DNA from 4 places in the Pseudoalteromonas porphyrae genome. Region 2 is predicted to be linked to each of the others. Evidence: predicted binding sites of a transcription regulator. Region 2 holds the regulator's gene; each other region holds the start of a gene.
What was found. Region 2 encodes LexA, which represses DNA repair genes until DNA is damaged. Its sites were predicted from a motif close to TACTGTATNNNNATACAGTA; they were not measured.
Positions count from the first base shown of each region.

Region 1: the regulator LexA is predicted to act here: its motif matches at 5,222-5,241, upstream of uvrD (DNA helicase II).
Region 3: the regulator LexA is predicted to act here: its motif matches at 5,729-5,748, upstream of ruvC (crossover junction endodeoxyribonuclease RuvC).
Region 4: the regulator LexA is predicted to act here: its motif matches at 4,907-4,926, upstream of ADS77_RS08635 (YebG family protein).

Region 1 covers NZ_LHPH01000025.1:1,918-9,434, forward strand. Annotated here, with positions in the region: gene ADS77_RS17465 (ABC transporter substrate-binding protein) at 1-847, opposite strand, end outside; gene ADS77_RS17470 (GNAT family N-acetyltransferase) at 921-3,014, opposite strand; gene uvrD (DNA helicase II) at 2,992-5,157, opposite strand; gene ADS77_RS17480 (hypothetical protein) at 5,468-5,686, shown strand; gene ADS77_RS17485 (YacL family protein) at 5,792-6,160, shown strand; gene ADS77_RS17490 (peroxiredoxin-like family protein) at 6,191-6,820, opposite strand; gene ADS77_RS17495 (dUTP diphosphatase) at 6,944-7,517, shown strand, end outside.
Region 2 covers NZ_LHPH01000022.1:33,720-41,236, forward strand. Annotated here, with positions in the region: gene ADS77_RS16485 (NnrS family protein) at 1-191, shown strand, start outside; gene hmpA (NO-inducible flavohemoprotein) at 214-1,395, shown strand; gene ADS77_RS16495 (endonuclease) at 1,578-2,231, opposite strand; gene ADS77_RS16500 (hypothetical protein) at 2,434-3,144, opposite strand; gene ADS77_RS16505 (hypothetical protein) at 3,353-3,733, shown strand; gene ADS77_RS16510 (PaaI family thioesterase) at 3,711-4,172, opposite strand; gene lexA (transcriptional repressor LexA) at 4,351-4,968, shown strand; gene coxB (cytochrome c oxidase subunit II) at 5,387-6,529, shown strand; gene ctaD (cytochrome c oxidase subunit I) at 6,529-7,517, shown strand, end outside.
Region 3 covers NZ_LHPH01000026.1:64,133-71,649, reverse strand. Annotated here, with positions in the region: gene tolB (Tol-Pal system beta propeller repeat protein TolB) at 1-439, opposite strand, end outside; gene tolA (cell envelope integrity protein TolA) at 449-1,375, opposite strand; gene tolR (protein TolR) at 1,377-1,811, opposite strand; gene tolQ (protein TolQ) at 1,798-2,502, opposite strand; gene ruvB (Holliday junction branch migration DNA helicase RuvB) at 3,521-4,528, opposite strand; gene ruvA (Holliday junction branch migration protein RuvA) at 4,536-5,153, opposite strand; gene ruvC (crossover junction endodeoxyribonuclease RuvC) at 5,156-5,680, opposite strand; gene ADS77_RS18160 (ABC transporter permease) at 5,814-7,517, opposite strand, start outside.
Region 4 covers NZ_LHPH01000007.1:343,347-350,863, forward strand. Annotated here, with positions in the region: gene ccmI (c-type cytochrome biogenesis protein CcmI) at 1-517, shown strand, start outside; gene ADS77_RS08620 (VacJ family lipoprotein) at 527-1,258, shown strand; gene ADS77_RS08625 (EAL and HDOD domain-containing protein) at 1,397-2,620, opposite strand; gene putP (sodium/proline symporter PutP) at 2,989-4,467, shown strand; gene ADS77_RS08635 (YebG family protein) at 4,537-4,857, opposite strand; gene ADS77_RS08640 (ComEA family DNA-binding protein) at 5,120-5,416, shown strand; gene ADS77_RS08645 (hypothetical protein) at 5,430-5,747, opposite strand; gene dsbB (disulfide bond formation protein DsbB) at 5,744-6,256, opposite strand; gene fadR (fatty acid metabolism transcriptional regulator FadR) at 6,589-7,302, shown strand.

The DNA of each region.
Region 1 (7,517 bases), on a different contig from region 2:
CCATTGCATTAAGATAGCCTTCAAAATGAAGCCGATTAGGCTCATCAATTTTTGCTAGGAGCATGTCTTTAATAAATTCACGGCACCAGTATGCATCACACTCTTTTGGATTAGGGACGACCTCAGTAACCATAAGTTTACTCGGCTGTTTAATGCGATCAAATAAGTCCTGACTTGATACAAAGGATACGCTTGTATAGTCAGGTGAAAAATTGAGTTGATAAGCTTTATTTATAAATTCAGCTAATGGTTTGTATGTACCGACAAGTGCAATGGCTGTTACATTACTGGATTTTAATTGTTTAAGTGCGCTATCTATATCATTGCTATTACGTCGGTAACGAGCAACTTGAATTGGTTTAAGGTTATAAGAAGCAAGCGATTTAATTAGGGCACTTTCGACAACATGGCCAAATTCATCGGCTTGAATTAAAAAACCAATTTTAGAGTGCTTCAACTCTTCTACGAGGTATTTAATTTGCTCTCGAACTTCATCATAGTAACTAGCGCGGATGTTAAATACATTTATCGTTGGTTGGTGGTGTAAAAAATCAGCACCGCTATAGGGCATTAAATAAGGGGTTTTTACCCGTTCAAGAATAGGAGTAATTGCATGACTTGTAGGAGTTCCCATCGCACCAAACAGAGCATCGACTTTATCTTGGTAAATAAAGTGACGAGTATTGCTGACCGCCCTTTTTGGTTCATAGCCATCATCAGCCACGAGTAGCTCTACTCGAGCTCCATTTATACCGCCATTGTTATTTATTTTATTAAAATAAGCATTACTACCTTGGTAAAGTTGCTCGCCAATTTGTTTAGCTGGGCCACTCAATGCTGTAGACATGCCTAATTTTATAACCTGCTTTTCCTCGGCATAGATAAAATTACTCATGAAAAGAAAAAGGAGTAAAAGAGTACTAAGGTAACTTTTTAAGTAAATATTGCTCATACCAGTTATTAACAGCCTGCTTAAATAGTTTATCGAGTGATTTTTTACCACTGATCTGGAAAACTATTTGTACTTTTTTTGGTGACCAGTTTTGTAATATTAGCCTAATAATAAGGTGTTTGGTATTTTCATCACAATTGAAAAAACTGTTTGGTGTACGCCAGAGTGCGCGCCATAGTAAAGGCTTTATAGCAAATAGCTGATAATCTGTTGTTAATAAGGCTGTAAGACGTTGATCTAACTTGTTATCAACACTTTCCTGTGCACAGCCGTTTAGTATTTGTTCGACTAATTGCTGATCCAATTGACTGAAATGATCAAGGAGCTGTAATGCAAAGTCTGATTGAAAATGAGCTGCAAGATCATTAATTAATAGATCATCGTCAGTTAGGGGCTTAACCATTAGAGCCGCATGTTCAGCAGTGGCTTTATCTTGTGCGAAGCCTAGTTTAAGTAAGTCAAATCCAGCATTTTGCCAAAACTTGAGTAGTGTTGCATTAGCACCAAAACTTGCCCCAAACCAATGGCAAGTTGAGGCTAGTTGCTGTTCACAATGGCTAATAAGTTGCGAGCCAATACCTTTGCTATGTTCTGATGGTGCAACGGCAATACGAACAACACGAGCAGATAACTTTGTAAGTACGTCAGCATCAATACTTAGCTGGGCTAATGTTTGCGCCATTAAATGCCCTTGGGGACGACGCTTACCACTGACTATTTGTGCGCTTATATCAACGGGTAAACCACCTTCAATCGCAATTAAACATACGGCAATAATGCAATTTTGTTGCTGACACACAAATATACGCTGCCTAGTTGCATCGAGTAAATGGCGTAAGTCATTCACGCTGGTTTGGTAATGTGCTAATGCCAACAGTCCTATCACTTGGCGTAGTAAAACCTCATTTTTGGCAAGGTTCTGAGCATTTAATTCAGAAAAGTGAAGGAGGTTAGTATTCAGAACAATACTTTGATGATCCGCATCAAGTGCTAACAAATTACAAATATGCTGCTCGAGGGGATCATTCGCTGCAAAGCGGATTGGCTGTTCTAAAGTAACACTGCTCATATTTTTATAATGATGCTCCAAATAGTGTTTGAACTTTAATGTATACCCGCGACCGTTTCCTTCATAACCTATTATTGTGCTGGCAAATACAATACGAGGATAATGTGCGAGCATTTTAATTAGTAGTGGTACTGGGATCGCAGCGGCTTCATCAACCAGCAACACATCACATTCTGGTAGCTCATTAAGTAACTGATCGGGTGCAACATAATGTAGGTTGGCGAGTTGTTTATTTTGTGCTTGATAGGTGAGCTCTCGCTCTATTGCAAAGTGTTTAAAGCAGCTGTGCAAGGCATTAAATTGTTGTGAGCAAATGAGTATTTTTTTGCCTATTAATTTTGCGGCTGCAAGGCCCAAAGAGGCGGATTTTCCACGGCCGCGATCTGCACTGATTAATAATGGTCTATTGGCCCTTCCTGTCGCTGTTTTAACTATTTGATCGATACAATATTGTTGTTCAGTTAAGTCTATTTTACCAGCTAGCTGACTCGTGTTAGGTGATTGCTGCCAGCCTGTCTGTTGGCTCAAATGCAGTAATAGATCGTTACAGAGTAAACGTGCGAAGCGTTGGTTAAAATAACTGTATTGTTGCTGCGTTTCAAATGATTGAAACGCAGTAAGTGCAGGGTCGCACCAATGGTGTAACTCATTAAGCTCAGGCAACAGTAGAATAAACAACCCGCCAGCCTGGACAGTGCCACTGAGGGCTGCAAACTTATCAGGTACTAACCCACTAAACCCATCATAAATAACATGTTGAAATTCTTGGCCGAGAATCTGGTGAGTATGTTCGGGCCAAACACTGTTTGTGAGATCAGGACTGTTTGATAATACTTTTACATGCGGGTTGTTAAGTTGGTTGAGTAATTCATTAGCTTGCTGATAACACCAATTTTGTTCGCCAGTAATTAAGAGCAACTGCCTATGCTTAGCATAGGCAAGTTGCGTTAGAGTATTTTGTAGTAGCGAGTTAAATAGCTTGTAGTCGTGCATAAACAGTTACTAACCACTTACTACCAAAATCATCAAAATTCACTTGTACGCGAGATTGTGCACCACTACCTTCATAGTTAATAACTGTTCCCATACCAAACTTTGCATGTAATACATGTTGGCCTAAGTTAAAACCACTTTCTTCAAATGTGGCATGACTTACTGATGAGCTAAAACGTCCTGATGCAGGTGGGCGTGATACTTGTGTTTTAATGCGAATTTCTTCAATGCAATCCTCAGGCATTTCGCGTAAAAAACGTGACGGGCTGTGGTATTTTTCTTGCCCGTAAAGGCGGCGAGTCTCGGCGTGACTGATATACAGTTTTTCCATCGCACGAGTCATGCCTACATAACAAAGGCGACGTTCTTCTTCTAAGCGACCTGACTCTTCATTACTTTGTTGTGAAGGGAACATACCTTCTTCAACACCTACCATAAATACCAGTGGAAACTCTAGACCTTTCGCTGAGTGTAAGGTCATCATTTGCACTGCATCTTCGTGCTCTTGTGCTTGACCATCGCCAGACTCGAGTGAGGTGTGCGCTAAAAAACCTTGTAAAGGAGAGCTATACTCTTCATCTTCCGGCAGCTCATATTGGCCACAGGCACTGATCAGCTCCTCTAAATTTTCTACACGAGCGCGGCCTTTTTCACCTTTTTCAGCCTGATACATCGCCATCAAACCTGATGTTTGAATCGCGTATTTGGCTTGCTCTTCTAACGTGAGATCGCTAATTTTATCTTCAATATGCTCTACTAGTTCAACAAACTTAGTAACAACGGTTGCTGCACGGCCTGATAAATGTTGTTGCTCAACAATCGCTTTAGCGGCGTACCACAATGGTAATGATTCGCTACGGGCACAGTCGCGTATATGGCTCAGGGTTTTATCACCTATACCACGGGCTGGGGTGTTAATTACTCGCTCAAAAGCGGCATCGTCTTGGCGATTACCTACTAAGCGTAAATATGCGAGTGCATCTTTAATTTCTTGACGTTCAAAGAAGCGCATACCGCCATAAATGCGGTATTTTAAACCTTCTTGGAGCATAGCTTCTTCGAGAACGCGTGATTGTGCATTACTACGGTACAAAATAGCGGCATCTTGCAGGGCGTTCCCCGCGTTCAACCAGCTGCGTAATTTACTACTAACAAAGCGTGCTTCATCTAATTCGTTAAAGGCAGCATAAACTGAGATTGGCTCACCATCATTACCATCAGTCCAGAGGCTTTTTCCCATACGATCTGAGTTATTTTGAATGAGTGCATTAGACGCTTTTAGAATGGTGGCAGTAGAACGATAATTTTGTTCTAGGCGAATAGTTTCGGCCTTAAAGTCGGTTAAAAAACGTTTAATGTTTTCAATTTTAGCACCACGCCAGCCGTAAATACTTTGGTCATCATCGCCAACAATCATAATACTATTAGTGTCGCCTGCCAGCAATTTAAGCCATGCATATTGAATAGTATTAGTATCTTGAAACTCGTCAACTAACATGTGGGCAAAGCGTTGCTGGTAATGGCGAAGCAAGGTGGGGTTATTTTTTATAACTTCAAAACTGCGTAGTAAAATTTCTGCAAAATCGACTAAACCGGCACGGTCACATGCTTCCTGATAAGCGGTATACACTTTTAACATCATTTGTTCGTTGATGTCATAAGCTTGAATATCTTTAGGGCGCAGGCCTTCGTCTTTTTTGGCACTGATATACCAACCAAACTGTTTAGCAGGCCATTTTTTATCATCAATATTCATGGCTTTTAATAAGCGCTTGATCATGCGCAGCTGGTCGTCAGAGTCTAAAATCTGAAATGCCTCTGGCAAATTAGCTTCGCGATGATGGGCGCGTAAAATACGGTGTGATAAGCCATGGAAAGTACCAATCCACATTCCACCAACAGGAGCTTGAAGGGCTTCTTCAACGCGAGAGCGCATTTCTTTAGCTGCTTTATTAGTAAAGGTTACCGCAAAAATACTGTAAGCCGAAGCTTGCTCAACTTGCATTAACCACGCGATACGATGAACCAGTACTCGAGTTTTACCAGAGCCAGCACCAGCGAGCACCAACATATTTTGTAGTGGAGCAGCTACGGCATCCCGTTGTTTGTCATTTAAGCCATCGAGTAATTCTGAAACGTCCATCATCACGCCTTTTCAATCAATATTGAAGGCAGTATAACAGGTGTTTTTGTTAGGCTAAATAAAATACTGTTTTTATAAACAGTTAATTTAAAAAATGTTCTTTATTCTATTTAGTGAGTTTTTTAGCTAAGCTATCATGCGCATGATAATGTTGCCGTAGTAAATTTGACTTATATTTAGTGAAAATAACGATTTTGGTAAAAAGAAATGATGCTATATTATTTTAAGCTTTTGATTTTAATCGGTTTTAATAATTGGCATGATGTGTGTAAGTATCTAATAAGAAATTAAATTAATAATTGAGGTTAACATGGCAGATCAAGGTTCTGGCGGTAATGTAATTGCGGCAATTTGTAATATCTTTTTTCCAGGTTTAGGGCAGTTGGTGCAAGGACGTATTTTGTCGGCTATCTTTTTTGCACTAGCCATTATTATAAGTTATGCGCTTGTTTATGTATTAATCGGTTTTGTACTAGTACCTATTATTTACTTATGGTCGATAATTGATGCCGCTCGCTATAGATCATGACGTTAGAAGTTAATAATAGCGCCCTTTGGCGCTATTATTGTTTTTGGTGTTGTGCTTTTACAATTTGGGTATAATTGCATAATTATAGGTTCATAAGTGATATATATGGAATATCAATTTATACGCGATCCAATCAGTGGCCTGCGCATTAAAATTAGCAGCGAACATGCAGTAATAGGCCGTTGGCTTAACGAAGAAATTGGTAAAGAAAAAATAGCCATGGTACAAGCATTAATAGCATCAGTTGCAAGTAGCTTTGAGCCGCTGACTTTACAAGGCCAAGAAATTGATTTGATCTTAAATAAAGACGAAGCTATTTTTGAAGCGCACGCATTACACCAAGATTCTGAAGATTTAATCGCATATCAAGACGATGAGCTAATGCTTGAAGAAAATGGTTTAAGCAGTGGTTGTGGGTTTGAAGACTTTATTGATTTGATTAATTCATGGCAAGAATTTACCACAGGAAGGTAAGCAGAGCATAGGCTCTGCTATTTGGCTATATTACTGCTCAGACACTGATTTAACAGCAGCAAGTAATAAATTTTCGGTCAGACGTACTTTATAGTTAGGGTTAGCGTATTGAAAATGCACGAGCCCTTTTTTATCTACCACAAATACCGCAGGCACAGGCAGTGCAACTTTAGCTTTACCATCGAGGGACACAAAATTCACCCCTAGTTTATTACGGTAAATAGTCGCTGTTTTATCATCTAAATAAAATGCAAGGCCAAGCGCTTGGCTTAAGGTAAGGCTATCGTCAGAAAGTAACTGATAATTAGGGGTGTCAATTTTACTCTCAGCGAGCTTTTCAGGGCTGTCTGGTGAGATTGCAATAATTTGTGCACCTAATTCAGCTAGTTCAGCTTCTATTTTTTGTATACTCGCAAGTTGCTTTGAGCAATACGGGCACCAGCCACCTCGATACACTATTAACACCGTTGTTTTTTCTGCAAAACGCTCAGCAAGATCAACATTGTGACCATCTTTATTCTTTAATGTTGTTGCAGGTATAGTCAGTCCAGGCATCAGTGGGCTGACTTTTTCAGCTGCTGAGGCAATATTCGTTGCGGTTGCAGCTGATACCGATGCTGTTATAAGCATAGAGCAAGCAAATAAAATAGGTTTTAGCATGTAATTCCCTTGGTAATTTTTGAAACGTGCGGCTTAGATGACAGACTAGCAAGATAAACAATTTCATCAAACTTAATTTATCTGTATTATTAGCAGTAATTAAATAGAGTAACTGGGATCGAAATGTCTGCCAATTTAAGTAAACTAGTAGTGATGCTAGAAATGCAAAATGCCATGAATACTAAAGTACATGACCAATGGTTTAGCCAAGGGTTTGAGTGGAATCGTGCTATTTGGGTTGAATGCGCTGAAATGCTTGATCATTACGGTTGGAAATGGTGGAAAAAGCAAACTCCAGATACCGAACAAGTTATTTTAGAGCTTGTTGATATTTTTCATTTTGGTTTATCGCTACGCATTGATGGTAAAACTAGTTACTTAGATTTAGCTAAGCAACTTGAACAACAGTTAAGTGCACCGCAGCAAGCTGATGACTTCAAACAAACATTAGAAATTCTAGCGGCGTCAGCTGTTGCAGATAAAACCTTTAACGCTGCTGCATTCGCAGGTTGCATGGTGCAAATAGGTATGGATATTGATGATTTATACCGTGGTTATGTAGGTAAAAATACGCTTAACTTTTTCCGTCAAGATCATGGTTACAAAGACGGTAGCTATATTAAAGAATGGCATGGACAAGAAGATAACGAGCATTTAGTTGAAGTAGTTAAAAGCCTTGATACTGAACATGCTGATT
Region 2 (7,517 bases):
CACACACAATGGCCGTGGCGTTTGCTTTGGTGCTTGTTGCAGCGATTGTTCGTTCGTTATTACCCTTTGTTATTGGGCCGCATATTACGTGGCAGCTAAGTGCTGTTTTGTGGTTAGTGGCCTTTTTGTTGTTCTTGATCCATTGCATTCCTATTTTAACGCGGCGTCGTGTTGATGGGCGTAATGGTTAGTAATTTAGCTTTAGGAAGTAGTATGTTATCTGATAAAACCATTGAAATAGTTAAAAGCACAGTCCCTTTGTTAGCTGAGGCCGGTACTGTGGTTACTGATCATTTTTATAAGCGTATGTTTAGCCATAACCCTGAACTGCAAGATATTTTTAATATGGCTAATCAACGCAGTGGTCGTCAGCAATTTGCGCTTTTTAATGCGCTGGCTGCATATGCCCAAAATATTGATAATTTAGGTGTTTTGAAAGAGTCGCTTGCGCGTATTAATCATAAGCATGCCAGTATGCATATTTTACCGGAGCATTACCCGATAGTTGGCGGTCACTTAATTGGCACATTAAAAGAGCTGATCCCAGAGCAGTTTACCCCAGAAGTTGAATATGCTTGGCGTGAAGCGTACGCATTACTTGCAGATATCTGTATTACCGAAGAAGCGGCTTTGTATGCCCATAGCAAAAATAACCATGGTGGTTGGTCTGGGACGCGTCGTTTTATCATTGCACATAAGCAGGTTGAATCGCAGTTAGTGACCAGCTTTATATTAAGACCATTAGATTCAAAAGCAGTGATCACTCATAAACCCGGGCAATATTTAGGGATTAAAGTACAACCCGATAATGCACAGTACAGTGAGATCCGCCAATATTCTATTTCACAGCAAAGTAATGGTAAAAGTTACCGTATTAGCGTGAAAAAAGAATTGCTTCCAGCACCGGGGATTGTGTCTAACTATTTACATTCATTGGAAGAAGGCAGCTTTGTTGATCTTTATCCGCCAGCGGGAGATTTCTTTCTACGTTCAGAAGATAAGCCTGCGGTATTAATCTCTGCGGGCGTTGGGCAAACACCTATGTTAGCAATGCTGCAAACATTACTAAGTGAGCAATCTAATCAGCCAGTGACGTATTTACATGCCTGTGAAAATAAACAACAGCACTCGTTTGATCAATTTATTCGTGAGCAGGGCGAAGCGCATGCTCGATTAACACACCATACTTGGTTAAACCAAGGTGGCGAGGAGTCTGACTTTTCAGGTTTAATGGATGTTGCACGTGTTGCTGAGCAATTACCACTGGCAGAAGGCGACTTTTATATTTGTGGGCCAAGTGGTTTCATGGCGGCAATTAAACAGCAGTTACTTACTCTAGGCGTGGATGCTGCACGCATTCATTATGAGGTATTTGGCCCACATCAAGATCTTTAACTGGCCTGAAATTAGGTCGGGTGCTTTATATATCCAAGTCACCTCAAGACGCTTGCATCTTGAGGTGACTTGGCTAGAAAATATAAAAGTACCCTTTATAAAGCTTAATATTGCGGATTTAATAAAGCGAGTTTACGCGTCAATATTTGACTTATTGCGAGTTAGCCCAATCAACCGTTTACCTATAACTTGGTGTTGCTGATTTTTTGGGCTAATTCTTGATGTTGCCATGCGCTAAATAGCTTTTGTTGTTTGCTCGAAATTTTTAATCCATACGTTTTTTGCATATAAAAATAAGCATCTGCGATACGTTTTCTCGAGTAAAGAGGTGGTTCAACTACGCGTTGTTTAAAGTCGACCTTTACTTGGCAACGGCCATATTGGCTAGCATCCCCCGCTATCATTCCAAATCGATAATTAGAGCGATCTGCATTTATTTCACCAATGGCTGGCGCGAGGTTATGTATATCGGCTTCCATCTTACGAAATTGAGCACTGGTTTTAACGCAATTTTTTCGCCCGCCATCTTGCCAGCATTGTAGTTGGTGACCAAATTCCCATGCAGGTACAATGTGCTCCCACTCAATGCGTACAGCGCGTGCATTTGGTTTTCCTGAGCGGGTTATTGCATTACGCGGTACATAACCGCACTGAGTTGGATCGGGAACGAGCTTTTTACCTTGGCGTTTTATGTCGCAGCCACAATAAATGCTTTTAGCGTCGGTAGGTAATGTTTTGATTAAATGTCTTTTCGCTGTAGAAAAGCGAGTAAATTGCTCGGCATTAAGGTTAAAACTAAACAACGATGCCAATAAGGCAATAATAAAATACGGCATATCCAATCACTTAAGTGAACTACAGGAGGGCGTATTTTAGAGTTATTATTCAATAGCGTAAATCAGCTGAACGGACGAGCTTAAGTACTTAATAATTAAACTAATGTATATTTTTATAGATCAGAAAGTTTACATTGCATATTTTTATATGCAATTTAGTCGGCGATGGCGTGTGGTTATCGCCATCACCATTAAGAGAATTTTATGTGCGAGTTCGTTTACGTCGAGGCAACCTGAAGTTTTGTAGTAGTAAAATAAATCCAGTGATACAAAATAACACGCTACAGGCAGAAAAACTGATCAGTAATGGATTATTAAAGTCTTCTCGTTCGTCGTAATCCATAATATGTAGCATCCAAAAAAAGTCAAAAATACGCCAAATAGTACTGCGTACAGTAATAACGTTTCCATTATCTGCTGATAGATATAACGTTGTGCTAAAGGAGTCATCAAAAGTTACTTGCCAAATATTTTGTTTATAACCCACCTCACGAGGGCCTGTTGTTAGTATTACAGCATTATTAACTTTTGCTTCTATTAATAAATGAGCGTAGGCATTTGCAATAATTTGGGTTTTACTCGGTGCTAAAAGCGGGCGCCCAGTAAGGCCATTAAAGCTATGCTCACCTTCGCTGTTATTCACTGTAATTATTGGGGTGGTTAAAAAATGACTATAAGTTATTTGAGTTGGCTGTGGAACTTGCAAGACAATATTATCAAGTGAGGTAGGGTAATCGGCTTGATTAAATGGGTTATTAATTGAGCGTGCTGCAAGATGCTTACCGTGCACTTTTTCAAGAGGGATTGCGCTCATTACTAAACCACCTAACAACCAGGCAAAAATTTGAATTGCTAGTAAATACCCGAGCCATTTGTGAAATTTACGAGCGTGTTTAAAAATGCGTTTATTCATATTACTACCTGTTTGTTATTATTTTTCAGCGCGGTATTTTATAAGCTATACTCGGTTTGCCAATGTGGCAAATTGTCGCATGTAGATTTTAGCTTAGATAAAACGTTGAATTATGTATCTTGAGGTGACTTGGGGATAGATTATTTGGTATAAAAGCAAAAATAGGTTAAAGTTTGCATTGTTTTTAATGTGAGATAAAAGAGAAATAATGTCGGAAATTCAATTTTTAAATGTAGATCTTGAGCTTGAATCCAAACAAGATATTAGCCTGTTAGTTGCAGACTTAAAAAAGAGTGCTGTGGTTTTACATTATGATAAAGATGAGTACCGACAGCTTGCACGCATTGAATCTAAAGGAGAAGTAACCTCTCCTGATAAGGCGATTAATCACTTATGCGAGTTAATAGAGTCGTGTTCGCGTGCAGCATTAAAACAATGGTTATCGTGCTCAAAGCGTACTTTTGATCTTGGCTTTGAATCAGGTACCTCGCCAAAGTGCTTTAATCAAGCATTACAGGTTGATACCTTGTTACGCATATCTGCAATAGGTGCCGGTGTTGAAATTACTATTTATCCTGTTCAGAGCTAATTTTACGCTCAACAACTGCTGCGGTCATCCTCGATACGCAGCATAATTCACCTCGGCTGTTGGTTATTTTTACTTCCCATACTGATGTTCGCTTACCCAAATGCAGTGGCTTAGCTATTGCTGTTAACGTGCCATTACGTGATGCTTTTAAATGGTTCGCATTGATCTCTTGTCCAACGCAGTAAAAGTTTGTGAAATCGACCACAAAATTAGCGGCATAACTGGCGACGGTTTCAGCTAAAACAACATTAGCACCACCGTGCACTATTCCCATTGGGTTATGATGCTCAGGGATGGCTGGCATAGTTGCAACGAGGTAATCGTCACCAATTTCACTAATCTCAATGCCCATGGTTTTCATTAATGTGCCTTGTCCACTTATACCGTTATCAAGATTTTTGCATTGTTCAAGGGTGATAGGTTGATACCAAATACTCATATGTTCATATTCTCCAATGGGTTTAAATTTACTTTATACTTTTTAACATTCATATCGGTAACTTCATACTAATAAATTCAATCAATATTTATGGTTTTATTTAAGCCAATTTAAATTTGCGATTTTCATATAACTGTATATACTCACAGTTAAATGTACTGTATGGAAACCCAGTTGTATGCGCCCATTAACGAATCGCCAAGCTCAAATTCTCGAACTTATTAAAGCTTTTATCAAAGATACAGGCATGCCACCAACGCGTGCAGAAATTGCGCAGACGCTAGGTTTTAAAAGTGCAAATGCGGCAGAAGAGCATTTAAAAGCACTTGCTAAAAAAGGTGTAATTAAAATGAAACCTGGTGCAAGCCGAGGTATTCAACTGGTTGAAGAAGATGAGCCAGAGCAACTAGGTTTACCGCTTATTGGTAGGGTGGCCGCGGGTGAACCAATATTGGCTGAGCAACATGTTGAAAGCCATTGCCAAGTTGATCCGCTGTTATTTAAGCCAGCTGCTGACTTTTTACTGCGTGTACAGGGCATGAGTATGAAAGATATTGGCATTATGGATGGTGATTTATTAGCTGTACATCGTACTCAAGTGGCTGAAAATGGCCAAGTAGTGGTGGCACGTGTTGATGATGATGTAACCGTTAAGCGTATTGAAAAAGCTGGGAAAAAAGTTTTCTTACATGCTGAAAATGATGACTTCTGCGCAATTGAAGTTGATCTAGAGCATGAATCTTTCAATATAGAAGGTTTGGCTGTTGGTGTTATTCGTAACGCCGATTGGATGTAATAACTTTTTCATAGAGTGGCATCAAATAGCTGAAGTTTGATGCTTTACATTTTTTAACCCCTAATATATTAGAACCCACACTTGTAAGTACCATTCAAAGCCTTATTACCCCTACTTATCCACTGCTTTTAGCTATTTAATATTACCTTCCTTTGGAAAATAACGCGCTGATTTTTAGTTGTTATTTTTGCAGTAAAATAAAATTTAATTGCCATTAAAACTTGCTAATTGTTCATTTTTTAACTAATTGGTTAATACACTGTATTAACAATTGCTCTTTAATGAGTGTGTTTATGCCTGTGGCATAAATAAATTGTTAACTTTCAGTTAAAATAACAATAAACGAATTGGCGCGATTTAATAGCAGTGCCGCCTTTTCGCTTTGCATTTTTGCAATAGCATTCAAAGGAGTCGTCACATGGGTAAACTGAGCTCTACCTTGTGGCTTATATTGTTTGTTCTACCGCAGCAAGTATTGGCAAATAGCCAATTTAATATGCGAAAGGGCGTAACAGATATAAGTAATGATGTTTATCAACTGCACATGACAATATTTATTATATGTTGTGTGATTGGTGTAATTGTGTTCGCGGTTATGTTTTGGGCACTAATCCATCACCGAAAATCAAAAGGGGCAAAACCTGCCCAATTCCATGAAAGTACAAAAGTAGAAATCCTCTGGACGGCAATACCATTTGTAATCTTAATCGCTATGGCGGTACCCGCTACTAAAACTCTAATTTCGATGGAAGATGCCAGCAAAGCTGATTTGACCATTAAAATTACGGGGTCGCAGTGGAAGTGGCATTATGAATACATGGGTGAAGACGTTGCTTTTTACTCTATTCTATCAACCCCTCAAGATCAAATTTCCAACCAAGCAGATAAAACAAACACCTATCTACTTGAAGTTGATAAACCATTGGTATTACCAATTAATAAAAAAGTACGTTTTTTGATGACTTCAGACGATGTTATCCACTCTTGGTGGGTACCTGATTTTGCTGTTAAAAAAGATGCAAACCCTGGCTTTATCAATGAAACGTGGACCAAAATTAATGAAGAGGGAATTTATCGAGGTCAGTGTGCTGAACTATGTGGTAAAGATCATGGTTTTATGCCTGTTGTTGTTGAGGCTAAGTCTGAGCAAGCGTTTACCGATTGGTTGCAACAAGCGAAGCAAGCCAAAAAAACGGCAGCAGCAGCAGATGCAGCCCTGCTTGACCAAACCCTCCCTAAAGAGGAGTTAATGGTGTTGGGAGAGCAAGTGTATATGGCTAGTTGCGCCGCATGCCATCAACCAACAGGAATGGGTTTACCAGGTGTATTTCCTGCGCTCAAAGGTAATCCTGTGGTGTTGGGGGATATTAATGATCATATTGATGTGGTGATTAATGGTCGCCCAGGTACTGCGATGCAAGCATTTGTTAAGCAGTTATCAATTAAGCAATTGGCAGCTGTCGTTACCTATAAACGTAATGCATGGGGTAATGATACTGGGGATGTGATTCAACCGAGTCAAATACAAGCCGCGATTGATGCAACTTCGGAGGCTAAATAATGAGTAGCGTAACAGAGCAACAACATAATGAAGCTGGGCATCATGACGGCGGACATCATCACCCTGCAAAAGGGTTTAAGCGTTGGTTGTACACAACTAACCATAAAGACATTGGCAGCTTATATTTAATTTTCTCGTTGACCATGTTTTTAATTGGTGGCGCGATGGCGATGGTTATACGCGCTGAGTTGTTTCAGCCGGGACTACAATTAGTTGATCCTCACTTCTTTAATCAAATGACTACAGTACATGGCTTGATCATGGTATTTGGTGCTGTTATGCCTGCTTTCACAGGGCTGGCAAACTGGATGGTGCCCTTGATGATCGGTGCGCCAGATATGGCGTTACCTCGAATGAATAATTGGAGTTTTTGGATTTTACCATTCGCGTTTTTAATTCTATTAGCCTCATTATTTATGCCTGGTGGTGGCCCTGCATTTGGTTGGACATTTTATGCACCACTTTCTACTACATACAGTAACGATAACACCGCGTTTTTTGTGTTTGCTGTGCATATCATGGGAATTAGCTCAATCATGGGAGCAATCAATGTCATTGTGACCATTGTTAATATGCGAGCTCCAGGTATGACTTGGATGAAGCTACCGTTATTTGTATGGACTTGGCTAATAACGGCATTTTTACTTATTGCTGTAATGCCTGTATTGGCAGGTGCCGTGACTATGGTCCTGACGGATAAATACTTTGCGACCAGCTTTTTTGACGCGGCTGGGGGCGGTGATCCGGTGATGTTCCAACACATATTCTGGTTCTTCGGGCACCCTGAGGTGTACATCATGATATTACCGGCCTTCGGTATTATCTCAACAATAGTACCTACCTTTTCGCGTAAGCGGCTATTTGGCTATGCCTCTATGGTTTACGCGACGTCCTCAATTGCGTTGTTGAGCTTTATTGTTTGGGCGCACCATATGTTTACGACGGGTATGCCGGTCGCTGGGGAGCTATTTTTTATGTATGCGACCAT
Region 3 (7,517 bases), on a different contig from region 2:
CATGATCTTGATTTTTAATCAATTTACCATTACTCATCATTTGCGTTTCACCGCCAGTAATCTGACCGCGGATCACATCAACTAACTCGTAACTCACTAAATAACGACCATCCGTTTGTTGTGCAACTTCACCAACGAGTACTGCTTCAACACCTTTATTAACCCACGCACTGTAATCAATATCAGATTCTTTACTCGGAAACTGCGGCATATTTTCTGTACTAATCGGTTTAAACTTACCACTGCGCATTAAATCTGCGGCAATTACTTCGCTGAGTTTTTGTGGGATTGGACCAACACCTTGATACTTAAACGGCACAATAGCAATTGGACGAGCGCCATCGATTCCTTCTGTAATGACTATTTCAAGTGCCCCATTTGCAACACTCGTAAAGCCCAGAACTAAAATTAAACAAACTGCTTTGAACTTAGTGAACATACCATTCCTTTAAAATTGTGGCTTAATTGTTAAGTTAATATTTTTTAATTGCTCAAAAACATCTTTATCTTTAGATACAGGAAGCGTATCTGCCATACGAATAGCTCTAAGAGCAGCTTCGCAAACCAGTTTATCCCCGCCTAAAGAGCGGACTTGAGTCACAAGACCATTAAAACCTAAACGAATATTCACACGGCATTGCTGGTTTTTCATTTTTTCATCAATTAATAAATTTTGCTGGATACGTGCCATTATTAACGCTTTAAATTTATCAACTTCGGTGCCAACCTGCTGTTGACGTACTTTATTACGAGCAGCTTGTTCTGTTGCCAGCTGCTCTTGCAACATTTGCTCTTGTAACGCTTTTTGGCGGGCCTCTTCGGCAGCTTCAGCACGTTTTTTAGCTGCTAACTCTTCACGTTTACGATCGTCTTCAGCTTTCTTTAATGCATTTTCTTCAGCTTTACGTTTTTCAGCCGCCGCTTGTGCAGCTAATTCCGATGCTTCTTTTTGCTTTTCAGCCTGCTGCGCTTTAGCACGTTCTTTTTGCTCTATCTCACGCGCTTTTTTTGCTTGAGCTTGCGCCTGTGCCGTTTCTTTCTCTTTTGCTCTTCGCTCTTGCTCTAATTTTTTTATACGACGATCTTCAGATTCACGTTGCTTGCGTGCATCGGTTGCTCTGCGCTCAAGATCTTGGATACGTTTATCTTCGGCTCGCTTTTGCTGCTCTTCTTTACGCCTTAGTTCAGCAATTTTTTGTTCAACCATTTTTTGATCAACCGTCACAGCTGCAACAGCGTTTTCGGCTTCTGCCATAGACGTGTTTAACGTTACTTCCATTACTTTGGGACTTGGCGCATGAAAGTTTGCAGTGCCTATGAGTACGCCTATTATTGCAAAGTGCAATAATACTGATTTAATTACTGAAGCACCCATATTAGCCTTTAGTCCCTTCAAATGATTCTGTCATTAAACCAACCGATGGAACGCCTGCGTTCTTTAAAAAATCCATTAATAGTAATACTTCTTGATATGACACTTTGCCTGATCCTTTAATCATCACTGGCGTGTCAGGGTTTTTCATCAGCTGTAATTTGATGACCGCAGCCACATCAAGTGCCTCCATCGGCTCTTCTGGATCAGTGCCAATACTCACGTAATATTTACCTTGGGCATCTATCGAGGCAATGATTGGCGGCGTATCTTTCGTATCAACTAAATCTGATTCTTCCATTTTAGGAAGATCAACTTTAACGCCGTGTGTAATCAAAGGTGCTGTTGCCATAAAGATGATCAACAACACTAACATAACATCAATGTATGGGACCACGTTTATCTCTGCAACAGGACGACGCTTTTTACGTTGGTACATTCGCTTTTGCCTCTATTTGTGTAGCTGCTTGACGGTGTAAAATATTCGCAAACTCTTCCATAAAATTAATGTAATTAGATTCAAGCTTTTCAACTTTATTTGCAAAACGGTTATAAGCGATAACGGCAGGGATTGCTGCAAATAAACCCATAGCAGTTGCAATCAATGCTTCTGCAATACCAGGAGCAACCATCTGTAACGTAGCTTGTTTAACTTCACCCAATGCAATAAAGGCATTCATTATTCCCCATACAGTTCCAAATAAGCCGATATACGGGCTGATAGAACCGACAGTTGCTAAAAATGATAAGCTTGATTCAAGTTTTTCTATTTCTCGTGATAAAGCAACGCGCATAGAACGATGTGTGCCTTCCATAACAATGCTTGCACTTTCGAATGTGGTTTTTTTATGGCGTGCAAACTCTTTAAAACCAGCAATAAATAATGCCTCTACGCCTGTAGAGTTACCACTACGTGATGTGATTTCATTATAGAGCTTACTTAAATCTATACCTGACCAAAATTTTTGTTCAAAGCGCTTAGCATTTGATAGCGCATCTGAAATAGCTTTTTTGCGCTGGAAAATAACAGCCCACGACATAACTGACATAGCCACTAATGCCAACATAACCAATTGCACAAGAAAACTTGCTTCTAGAATTAAATCTAAAAAATTAAGTCCTGATCCCACTTTAAACTCCTACTTAAGGTTTCTTGTATAAATAAACATTTTATTATACGCCAGTGTATGACCAAAAACATGGCCAAAAGTTGCAACTAGTGTATCCATTCAATTCGGTACTGACAACGCTATTGCTGTGAATTAGCAACAAAAAACGTTAAAAGACAAACTGATCGTTTTTACCTCAAATGAATCAAATATTCTATTAAATTAAAAGTAAGTACATAATGATATATATTGCTGCGTATTTATTATAAAAAACATCATAAAACACACGTTTTATTCACTATAAAAGAATAACCACCCAAAACCAATTTAAAAACATGAAGCAGGATAGTTAAACTAATGTAAAGTTAATTCAAATTAAAATTAAAAAACATTTAATTCATACACTTAAAAAATAAACAACACTAGTATCGACCACTTTTCATGCAAAAACAAAAATCAATCATTAGTTTTATTAATCTGAAAATTAAATTTTTCTAGTTTGAACAAAAATAATAAAGCCGCTATTATTCTCCCATACCGAGCTAGCGCTGCAATGAATATTTCATTACACCCAGTTCTTTGCAATATGATTCTGATTTTTCGTGTTGCTCAGTTTAAAGTCATTTTGATAAAACTTGATGAATTTAAACTACTCCCTGGATTACTTCCTTCAACTTGTTGTTTGCCCGTATTTTTTGCGGGCTTTTTTTTGCCCGCAATAAAATCACTCTTAATACCTTACCCTTATCATTATTATTATTATTATCATTCTAGTAACTAAATTTTAATGCACTGAATATAATTACTTGGTTGAATTATATGGATATTAAAGTATTCCACAGCAAATATTCACACTTCTCAGAGGGTATACAATATAGCTGGCAAACTTAACTGTAAGTGAACTTATTATTAGGAATTAAACAAATACTATGCCTGCTTCAAATCAGAGCACAGTATTTATTACTTTATGTAAGATGGGATTACGGGTAGGAATATGGTGTATCTTCAGGCATGCTAAAGCTACAAAAGTTGACCAATATTACTCTTTTTTAGGCTGTAAGCCAAAATGGTGATATGCATTATCTGACACAATGCGCCCTCTTGGGGTTCGTTGTATAAAACCTTGTTGAATTAAGTAAGGCTCTATTACATCTTCAATGGTTTCTCTTTCTTCACCAATGGCTGCGGCTAAATTATCCAGACCAACTGGCCCGCCCATAAACTTCTCAATAATCGCGAGTAAATATTTACGATCCATATAATCGAAGCCGCTTTTATCTACGTCAATCATATTAAGCGCGAGCTCTGCAACCTCGGCATTAACTGTACCGTCTGATTTAACTTGCGTGTAATCACGCACTCGTCGCAACAGACGATTAGCTATTCGCGGAGTACCCCGTGAACGTTTAGCTATTTCGATTGCACCATCATCGCACATTTCTAAATTTAAATAATGCGCAGAGCGCCCCACAATCGTCGACAAGTCAGCCACTGAATAAAACTCTAAACGCTGTACTATACCAAAACGATCTCTCAGCGGTGATGTTAACGATCCCGCACGAGTTGTAGCGCCTATCAAAGTAAATGCAGGTAAATCAAGCTTTATTGAGCGAGCAGCTGGGCCTTCACCTATCATTAAATCTAACTGGTAATCTTCCATCGCTGGATAGAGGATCTCTTCAACTTGTGGACTGAGGCGATGAATTTCATCAATAAACAGAACATCACCCTCTTCAAGGTTTGTAAGCAATGCCGCTAAATCGCCAGCTTTTTCAAGTACAGGCCCTGAGGTTGTTTTAATACTTACACCTAGCTCGTTGGCAACAATATTGGCTAATGTTGTTTTACCTAACCCCGGCGGGCCAAATATTAATAAATGATCAAGGGCTTCACCTCGGCTTCGTGCAGCTTCAATAAAAATTTCCATTTGCTGCTTAACATGTGGCTGACCTGTGTAGTCGGCTAAAAGTTTTGGTCTAATTGCACGATCAACAACATCTTCATTACTTTGTTCGGTGGCATCTATTAAGCGATCCGCTTCAATCATGGTTTACTCACAACATTGATTTAAGAGACTCTTTGATCAGAACCTCTGTAGACATATCTGGCTTGCTAATCGCTTTAACCGTTTTTTGTGCTTGCGCCAACTTATAGCCCAATGAAACGAGTGCAGAAATTGCATCATCAGCCGCATTATTCGCAATTAAAGCATCTGATGCGGGCTGTATTACTGCATTATCACTAAATGGCGTGAATAAGTCATTACCCCAATCTTTTAAGCGGTCTTTCATTTCAAGTACAAGGCGTTCTGCGGTTTTTTTGCCAACACCCGGTAATTTCACTAAGCTAGTTGCATCTTCATTGTTCACACAGGTTACAAATTGCTTAGCCGACATTCCTGATAAAATAGCTAAGCCTAATTTTGGTCCAACCCCATTTGCTTTAAGTAATTCACGAAATAAAGCGCGTTCAGTTTTGTTATTAAAACCAAATAATAGCTGCGCATCTTCTCTCACCACAAAATGAGTGTAAACAATTGCTGTTTCACCAATATTGGGTAAATCATAAAAACACGTCATTGGCATGTTTACCTCATAACCTACTCCAGAGACTTCAAGTAAGATCTCAGGTGGTTGCTTCTCTACCAATATACCGTTTAATCGACCTATCATTATTATTTCCTTAGCCTTCCTCTAACGGTTTTACTGGCACTGCCCGCTAGCTTTATTAAGTTTTGATTAGAATGTGCATGACAAATAGCAATTGCCAGTGCATCCGCTGCATCGGCTTGCGGCGTACCTGGCAGCTTTAAAATATTTTTTACCATCTGTTGTACTTGTGATTTATCTGCACCACCATGGCCAACAACAGCTTGTTTAATTTGCCTTGCTGAATATTCAAATACGGGTAATTCAGCCACAGCAGCTCCGACAATAGCCGCTCCTCGGGCCTGTCCTAGTTTAAGTGCTGAATCAGGGTTATGCGCCATAAATACTTTTTCAATCGCAAACTGTTCTGGCGAAAATTGCGCTATTAATTGGCTAATACCTTGAAAGATCATTTTTAAGCGAATAGGAAATTCGTGATCCGCCAGTTTTATACATCCACTGCCTAAATAGGTAAATTTTGCACCTTGATGAGCAATGACCCCATAGCCCGTCAACCGCGAACCTGGATCAATCCCTAAAATAATAGCCAAGCTCTTGCCCAATAAATATAACTTACTAATAAAGTAATAATGCCAGAGCACTGTATAAATTACCAGTGCATTGTCAATGCAAAAACCCGCAATTGCGGGTTTTTGTGTTAATACTATAAAATGAGTCGCAATATTAACCGAGCGAGCGCAGTAAACCTTGGGTATTTTTACGCATTGTTCGAGCAATCATAAAGTAGCCTAAAACAGCCACAAATGTGCCCCCCACTAAAGGACCGATGATCCAAATATGCGGGTGTAATTTACCGGCTAAATCAAACATTTCTCGTTGCACAATAAATAATGCGACATCACTCACTAGAGCCGCAACAAAGCCAGCCGCACTGCCGAGTAATAAAAACTCGTATAATGTCGCATTTTTTATTAATCGGCCTTTTGCACCTAGGGTGCGTAAAATCACTATTTCTTGCATTCGCTCCCCTAAGCTTGCTTGCACTTGCGAAATTAAAACTAGCGCCCCACAAAGCACCACAATGGCAAGTACAAAGCCAATTGCCAATGATACTTGCGAAATAGTCGATTGAATTTGTTTAACAAAACTATCAACATCAATAGCATTAACCGTTGGGTAAGTACGTAACAATTCACTAAAGTCACGTTTTTGATCCGTCTCTATACGAACTGAAGAAATATATGTCGCAGGAAAATCAGCCAATACATCCGGACTCAAAATGATAAAAAAGTTTGGCTTTAAGGTGGCCCAATTTACTTTACGAACACTCGTTATTTTTGCATCAAACGATTGTGCGCCAATTAAAAACGTTAATGTATCACCGAGTTTTACGTCTAAACGCGCCAGCATTGATTCTTCAATTGACGCTTCACCCGTCGCACTTTCAGAAAACCACTCGCCATCGATGATCTCATTTTGCGCTGGTGATTGTGTTAACCAGGTTAAATTAAGCTCTCGCCCGATACCAGAGCGCGCTTCTTCATCTTTTTTCTCATTATCTTGCAACGATACTTCACGCGCTACAAGTTCACCATTTACCGCATTAACACGCCCGCGAATAGTTGGGTAAAACTCTGATACTTGAATTTTCTTTTGCGCTAAATAGTCAGTTATTACGGGTAATTCAGACTCCGTAATATTAACTAAAAATGCATTAGGTGCGTCATTCGGTAATTGTGACTGCCAATCAGCAATCATGTCGTTTTTAAGTACCACCAAAAATAAAAGTAATTTAATCGCTAATGCAAAGCTAATAAGTTGCACTGAATTTGCATTCGCGCGCTTTTGAATTGATGCAATCGCCAACGACCAACTATTGCCTGGGCGTAAACCTAATTTACGACCGCCCCCAAAGATGATCCGTGAGACCAAAAACAACAAACCAATAAGCACCAATGTTGAAACAAACAAAATTGCAGTAATTTTTAAGTTATTACTAAATAACCACATTAATAAAAACACAGTCATTGCAGACATGGCTAAATGTACTTTACTAACAAGTAATCTATCCCCTAAATTACGACGCAACACTCGCAGCGGCGGTATATCAAATAAGTCTAACAACGGCTTAATTGAGAACATCACAGCACAAATCACGCCTGTACTAATTGCCGTTATCCAAGGTTTAATACCCGCAGCAGGTAATGTATTGTTCATAGATTTAGCTAAATAGTTCGCTGCAATATCTTGTAAACCAAAGCCTATGAGCAAGCCAATAAGCACAGATAAAGCGCACACCATTGATAAATGCAATAAGTAAATTTTGCGGATCATGTCGCGGCTACCGCCAAGGGTCTTCATCATCGCGACAGGATCGTATTGTCGCTCACAATAACGCTTAGCAGAAACTGCAATAGCCACAGCGGC
Region 4 (7,517 bases), on a different contig from region 2:
CGATTGGCTGGAAGCAAAAGCTGCATTTGAGATGCTTTTAAACAGCATGGATGAACAAGATAGTCGTTATAATATGATTGCACAGAGAATCGCAGAGATTGATCAAAATATTGCAGCCAAGAACACGCAGATCACCCCTGTAGAGAAGTCGTTTGCTGCAAGTACAGAGACAAGTAATATTTCCGTCACGATTGAGCTTGCTCCTCAACTGATAGCAAACTTACCTGAAAAAGGCACTTTATTTGTATTTGCAAAAGCAGCCAGTGGCCCTGCAATGCCGCTTGCAGTTGTAAAGTTAACGCAATATAGTTTTCCTCTTCAAGTCCAATTAAGCGATAACAACTCAATGGTTGAAGGTTTAACGCTTTCAAGTACCGAGCAAATAATATTAACAGCACGTATTTCAAAAGACGCTTCTGTAATGCCATCAAGTGGTGAGCTTGAAGGAAAATCAGGTATTTTACAGCGCAGTGAAACGAGCGAATACACTCTATTAATAGATGAGCTAATACCTTAAGGATAAAAGATGTTAAGACAGAGTTTGATTATATTAGGGTTGCTAGTGAGCGCGGGATGCGCACAAGTACCAGAAGAAAAAGCGGATGAGCGTGACCCGCTGCAATCATTTAATCGTCCAATGTATGACTTTAATATGGATGTGTTGGATGCTTACATTCTTCGCCCTGTTGCAGTTGGGTATGTTGCTGTTACACCAACACCTGTAAGACGAAGCTTAGTTAATTTTACAGATAACATCAGTGCCCCAACGGATGTTATTAATGCGACATTACAAGGTAAAGCTGGTAATGCGGGCATTAGTATTGCTCGCTTTTTAGTTAATTCAACCGTGGGTATTTTTGGTGTTTTTGATGTTGCCAGCTCTCTTGGTCTAAATATTATAGATGAAGATTTCGGACAAACCCTAGGTGTGTGGGGAGTCGGCGATGGTGCGTATTTAATGTTACCAGGTATGGGACCATCAACAGCGCGTAATCTAGCTGGCGATGTGGTCGATGGTTTTGTATTACCTGAGATAGCCTTAACCACACCACAAACAGTGCTAGTATTTGCTTTTAAAGCAATTGAAGCGCGAGCGTCATTAATTCCACAAGAAAGCTTACTGAATGAATCTTTAGACCCTTATATTTTTATGAAGGATATCTATTTCCAACGTCAGTTATATGAATTGTATGATGGTAATCCACCAATTGAGAAAGAGCCTGAAGATTTTGATGAAGACTTTTTAGAAAGTTTGTAATTGAAAACATAAAAAATGCCAGCTAAGCTGGCATTTTTTATGTTTATACTAATCTGCATAAATATTTGAACAATTTAACGAATTAAATAGCCCCCATATCTACGCTGATTGGTATTAGATGATTAGGCTGAAAGCTTATTATTCACCAAGTACTCTCATTTGTTCGTTTGCCCAGTTTACGGCGTCATGGTACGCATCTGGCACTTTATCTGTCGCTAAGCCAAGCTGCTCTTGTATTGCATTCGCGCCTTGCCAATTTGCTTGTTCGTAGAGTTTTACTAAACGTAAGTATTGTGCCAGCAAGCCTTCGTCTTTAACGAGTGCTAATTTTATGTCATTGGATAGTGGTAACTTTTCCATAACACTTTCCATGCTTTCATCGAGTATGGCATCCATTAACGACATCATACCGGTCAAAAATGCCATGCCTGTATCTTTAAATTTATTATGATTTATTGCGAGTAACTCAGTAAAGCGTGCGCGAGTGAGCGATAATCTAATTAGTTCTGCAGGTTTATCTGCGGCAACTTGAGATGCAAAAAGTAGCGATAAAAACTTTTTAATTTCTTGTGCGCCTAAAACAATTAAGGCTTGTTTTATGGTATTTATTTCAGCTCTTCGCTTGAATGCAGCAGAATTACTATAGCGCAGAAGTTTGTAAGATAAGTTTACATCTCTTTCAAAAACTTCAGTAATTTTCTTTAAGTTTAAGTCAACAGTCGACGTTTCATAGAGTAATTCAGCAAGTGCCATTTCTGATGGAGGCAGTGTTTTACTTTGTACCATTTCAGGTTTAGAAAAGAAAAACCCTTGAAAGTATGTAAACCCTAGTTCAAGTGCTAATTGATACTTTTCGTATGTTTCGACTTTCTCAGCCAATAATTTAATTTGTGGGAATGGCTTAATTGCTTCAATAACTTCATGGATAGTATCAAGTTCACAGGTCAAAAAGTCGATTTTGATGATATCAATAAAAGGGTAAAAATGACGCCATACAGGCTGGTGAATATAATCATCAAGCGCTAAGGTATAGCCTTTTTCTTTTAAGTCTTTGACTAAAGAAAGTAAACGTTTCCCTGGTTGAATTGTCTCTAATATTTCGACCACAATTTGTTCTTTGCCTAATAGAGTAGGGTAGCCTTTTTGCAATGTGTCGAGTGTAAAGTTTATAAAAGCAGGTTTGTTATCGGTTAAATCTTCTAAACCAAAGTTAAACTGGCTGCCCTCAATTAGTCGCGAGGTCGCTTCATCGCCATCGATGTTGGGAAATACATTATCAACGCCATCACGAAATAGTAACTCGTAACCTACAAGTTTTTTTTCACGGTCTAGAATTGGTTGGCGCGCAGCATAAAAATACATAAACAACAGATCCACATCAGTTAAACGATTACATCAGCAATATAAGGTAAAACATAGCAAATAGCATTAACTATATTTTCAAAATTAAACCTATAGTATTGGTGTGTACCAGTGTATAGATCTTATCCTAGGGTAAATAGTCATTAATTTCCATTGATATACACTAAATTTACTGCTTTTCACAAAAAATCAGAATGTTCTCATATGGTTGCTAGATTAGTCGTACTAATTGGAGTTATTTACCCTTAGCATGATATAGTCAAGCACTAGGTTGGTTTTTACACCAATAATGTCTTATTTATAGCATTGATTTGCGAGTCATTATTAGGATTAAATGCCTGATTTAAACTTCTTTATCGGAGGCGAATTTGGAAACTGGAATGATTATTTCTTTGGCAGCATACTTTATTGTAATGCTCGGCATTGGTTTGTATGCATATAAACAGTCAACCAGCGATGTGTCGGGTTACATGCTTGGTGGTCGTAGTTTATCACCAAGTGTAGCTGCATTATCTGCAGGTGCATCAGATATGAGTGGCTGGATCTTGATGGGGCTACCTGGCGCTATGTTTGTTACTGGGTTTAGCAGTACATGGATTGCGTTAGGCTTAATTATCGGCGCATGGTTAAACTACTTTTTGGTCGCACCGCGATTACGTGTTTATACTGAAAAAGCGAATGACTCTATTACTATCCCAGATTACTTTTCAAATCGTTTTAACGACAACAGTAACTTACTGCGAGTAGTGTCTGCGGTTGTGATTATTGTTTTCTTTACTTTATATACCTCATCAGGTGTAGTGGCTGGTGGTAAATTATTTGAAAGTTCATTTGGTTTAAGTTATGAAATGGGACTTTATATTACAACAGGTGTTGTAGTTTTATATACTTTGTTCGGTGGGTTTTTAGCGGTAAGCCTGACTGATTTTGTACAAGGTTGTATTATGTTCATTGCTTTAATTTTAGTACCTACGGTAACTTATACATTACTAGAACAGCCTTTAACATCAACACTTAACAGTATTAACCCGCAAATGCTGCAATGGATTGGGGCAGGTTCTTTGGTGAGTATTATATCAGCAATGGCATGGGGGTTAGGCTATTTTGGCCAGCCGCATATTATTGTTAGATTTATGTCTGTTCGAAGCGTCAAAGATATGCCTACCGCACGTCGTATAGGTATGAGCTGGATGATAGTTGCAGCGTTAGGTGCGGTAGCTACGGGTTTATGTGGAGCTGCATATGCCTATGAAAATGGCATCGTTGTTGATGATCCAGAAACAATATTTCTTGTTTTATCTGAATTACTTTTCCACCCACTTATTGCAGGCTTTTTATTAGCCGCTATATTAGCGGCAATTATGAGTACAATATCTTCGCAACTATTAGTGAGCTCAAGCTCGTTAACAGAAGATTTTTATAAGACATTTATTCGTCGAGATGCCACAGATAAAGAGCTTGTATTAGTAGGGCGAATTAGTGTTGCTTTAGTTGCTATTTGTGCCATTTACTTAGCGTATGATAGAGATAGTTCTATTTTAGACTTAGTAAGCAACGCATGGGCTGGTTTTGGCGCTGCATTTGGTCCACTGGTTCTATTTAGTTTATATTGGAAAAGAATGAACTTTGAGGGCGCATTAGCTGGTATGGTCGTCGGTGCTGTAACCGTGTTAGTGTGGTTTTATGCGCCGATAGAGGTTAATGGTGAACATATCAGTAAGTTAATTTACGGTATTGTTCCTGGGTTTATTTTATCAAGTATTGCAATTGTTGCTGTAAGCTTAACAACAGCAGCGCCGAGTGAAAAAATTACGCTATTGTTTGATGATGTCGAGAAATCGCTTTAATCATAATGTGTAATTAAGAATAAAAAAGGAGCTAATTAGCTCCTTTTTTATTTGTATTTTAGCTAAACGTTAACTGGCTGCTTTTTCTTCTGTGTTTTTCAGATCAGTAACGCTACTTGCTTCTTTTTTAGATTTAGCAGATGAAGCCTTAATTGGTACTTCTTTTGCGCCTTTCAAAACATTCATGAAATCATCTTTGCTTTTTGCAATCTCAAGTGCGAGCGATTCAATTTGTTGCTCGCTTAAAGGCACATCGACCTTTTCTAGCATCGCCTCAAGTGATTCAGCGATATCGAGCATCTTGTCATACGCGTCAGCTTCTTTTTTAGTAGTAAACGTCATACGCTCGACTCCGTTTCTTTCTACAACATATTTAACAACAACAGCCATGATTTCTCCTGCCAACTTGCTTGGTGAATGATAATTCACCTTGATTGATTACTGTTTTTATGTACAGTAAATGTTTGTCCGGCTATTTGCAAGTGAACATTTTTATTTTTTTATTATCGGTACGGTTGACAAGGTGGACGCTATTTACTTTATTTAAAAGGTCACACTTTTTCAGTATGGCTTTAATTAAAATCAGTCAAAAAGTGAGATCGCTTTATCAACTATTAACTGAGTCCACGAATGGACATCATGGAGGAGAAACATGAAGTTTTTAACTTTAATAGTCGTATTATTTGGTTTTGCAGTCGCCTTGCCAAGTTATGCGGTCGATAATAAGCCTGCTACAGCTAAAATTGCTCAAAAAGCTGAGGTTATTAATATTAATCAAGCAAACGTTGACCAATTGGTTCAATTACCAGGTATTGGTAAATCAAAAGCGCAGGCTATTATTGATTACCGTACTAAGCAGGGTAAATTTAAATCACTAGGTGAGCTTACTCAGGTTAAAGGTATTGGTGACAAAATCGTTGCAAAATTAGAAGGAAAAGTAACGCTTTAATTACAAAGGCGAGCTATTGCTCGCCTTGTTTCTCTTTATTATATAGTTTAATAGCCTCGGCTAAAAAAGGTTTTGAAAATTGTATTTCGACGGGCGTTGTCAATATTGGATAACTTATACCTGTGACAATTAATGCAAGTATCATCAGCCAGCCATCAATATAAACGAGTGAGAAAAACAATGGAATTAATAGAGTTAGCTTAGCGATACGTAGACTGATTTTTTGCATTGGGCTTAGCATGCTAAGTGCTATTGCGATTATATCTTGTCGCTGTCGCACTTTTAGATGCTTAAGTTGAGGTAACTGGCTTGATAAAAAAGCAGGCATCATAGACTCTTCTTAATGATTAAACGAGCGAAAACAACAGTTATTAATACAATACTGAATGCTGCAAATATCACTTCCATCCAAGCAGGCATACTCATTCCTAAAAATTCCCAATCAATATTACCGCAATCACCGGTTGCAGCAAAAAAATTTGGTATCCATTCGTGTAAAGGCAGCGGGAAATTCGGCTCAAATTCACAACTAAAAGCAAATGGGTCAGTCGTTGTTTGCATATCAATGTGCTCACGTGCGATCAGGTAGCCCCAAATACTGGCTGTTGCCCACGTCACAATACCTAAAAACCGAAAGATAAAATGGCTTGGTTTAATGGCGCCAATTAATCCGGCAACTAATAATCCCAGCATTGCAGTACGTTGGTATATACACATAATGCAAGGCTCTAAGCCCATTTTATATTGAAAAAATAACGCAACAATTTCAAAGATAAATGCAGTCACTGCCAATAATATCCATGGAGTACGTTGCTGTGCTAAATTAGCTAACCAATTCATAAAACTTCCAATTAAAAACGCTGTAGTTAGATTATGACGTAGACGCTAAACCACACGCAAGGGTAAACATCACTTGTAGCTATAAAAAGTTATACGCTGTTATTTATTCTTTGATGAAAATATCGCGTTTCGTGATCGCTGTGTTTTAATATGTAAAAGACGCAAGATGTTATATTTTTATGGATAATCCTAATTATTAGTATAGATTGGGGTGGGAAATCAAATGAGGGCGTTCTGACTGACTGACTTTACTTGTTAGTTTGGCTTCATCTGGTACAATCAGTCAGTTAACTTATAAAGTGATGTAATGTGATAACTCGAGTGGGAATTGAATGAGAATTTTTAAAGCTAAAAGTCCAGCTGGATTTGCGGAAGAGTACATTGTTGAATCAATTTGGAATGGTGATTTTCCTCCAGGCTCTATTCTTCCTGCTGAGCGTGAGTTATCAGAATTAATAGGTGTTACACGTACGACTTTACGCGAAGTGCTACAACGTTTAGCGCGTGATGGTTGGTTAACGATCCAACATGGTAAACCAACACGGGTTAACAACTTTTGGGAAACCTCAGGATTAAATATATTAGAAACGCTTGCGCGTCTTGATGAAGATAAAATGCCAGAGCTAACAGATCAATTATTATCTGCTAGGACTAATATTAGCGCAATTTATACTCGTGCAGCAATTAAACATGCACCAGATCGTGTGATTGAAATCTTATCACAAAGTGATGAGCTTGAAGATAGCGCACAAGCATTTGCAGATTATGATTATAAAGTTCACCATGAATTAGCGGTTGCCGGAAATAACCGTATTTATGTGTTAATTTTAAATGGCTTTAGAGGTTTTTACTCTAAAATAGCTTGTCATTACTTCTCTGATCCAGGCACACGTCAATTAGCGCGTCAGTTTTATAAAGACTTAACTATACTGGCCGAAAAGCGTGAACACGATGGCGCAATTTCATTGCTACGTAAATATGGTCATCAAACTGGTGAAGTATGGCAAAAAATTCGTGGTGACATGCCAGAAAATATTATGGACTAATGCAGTAAAATAGATAGATTGAAGAAACCTGCTTTTGCGGGTTTTTTTGTGTTCATTTTATGCATTAAAATATGTTCAATATTTTCGATTGGCTGCATCGAAAAATACGATTATCTATTTAAGCTTATTATCTCTAGAATATTTGGATAATTATGCATGTAAACCCTTGGTATTTCATTTTTTGATGCCATATTAAAGGCAAGCATTGCGTAAGC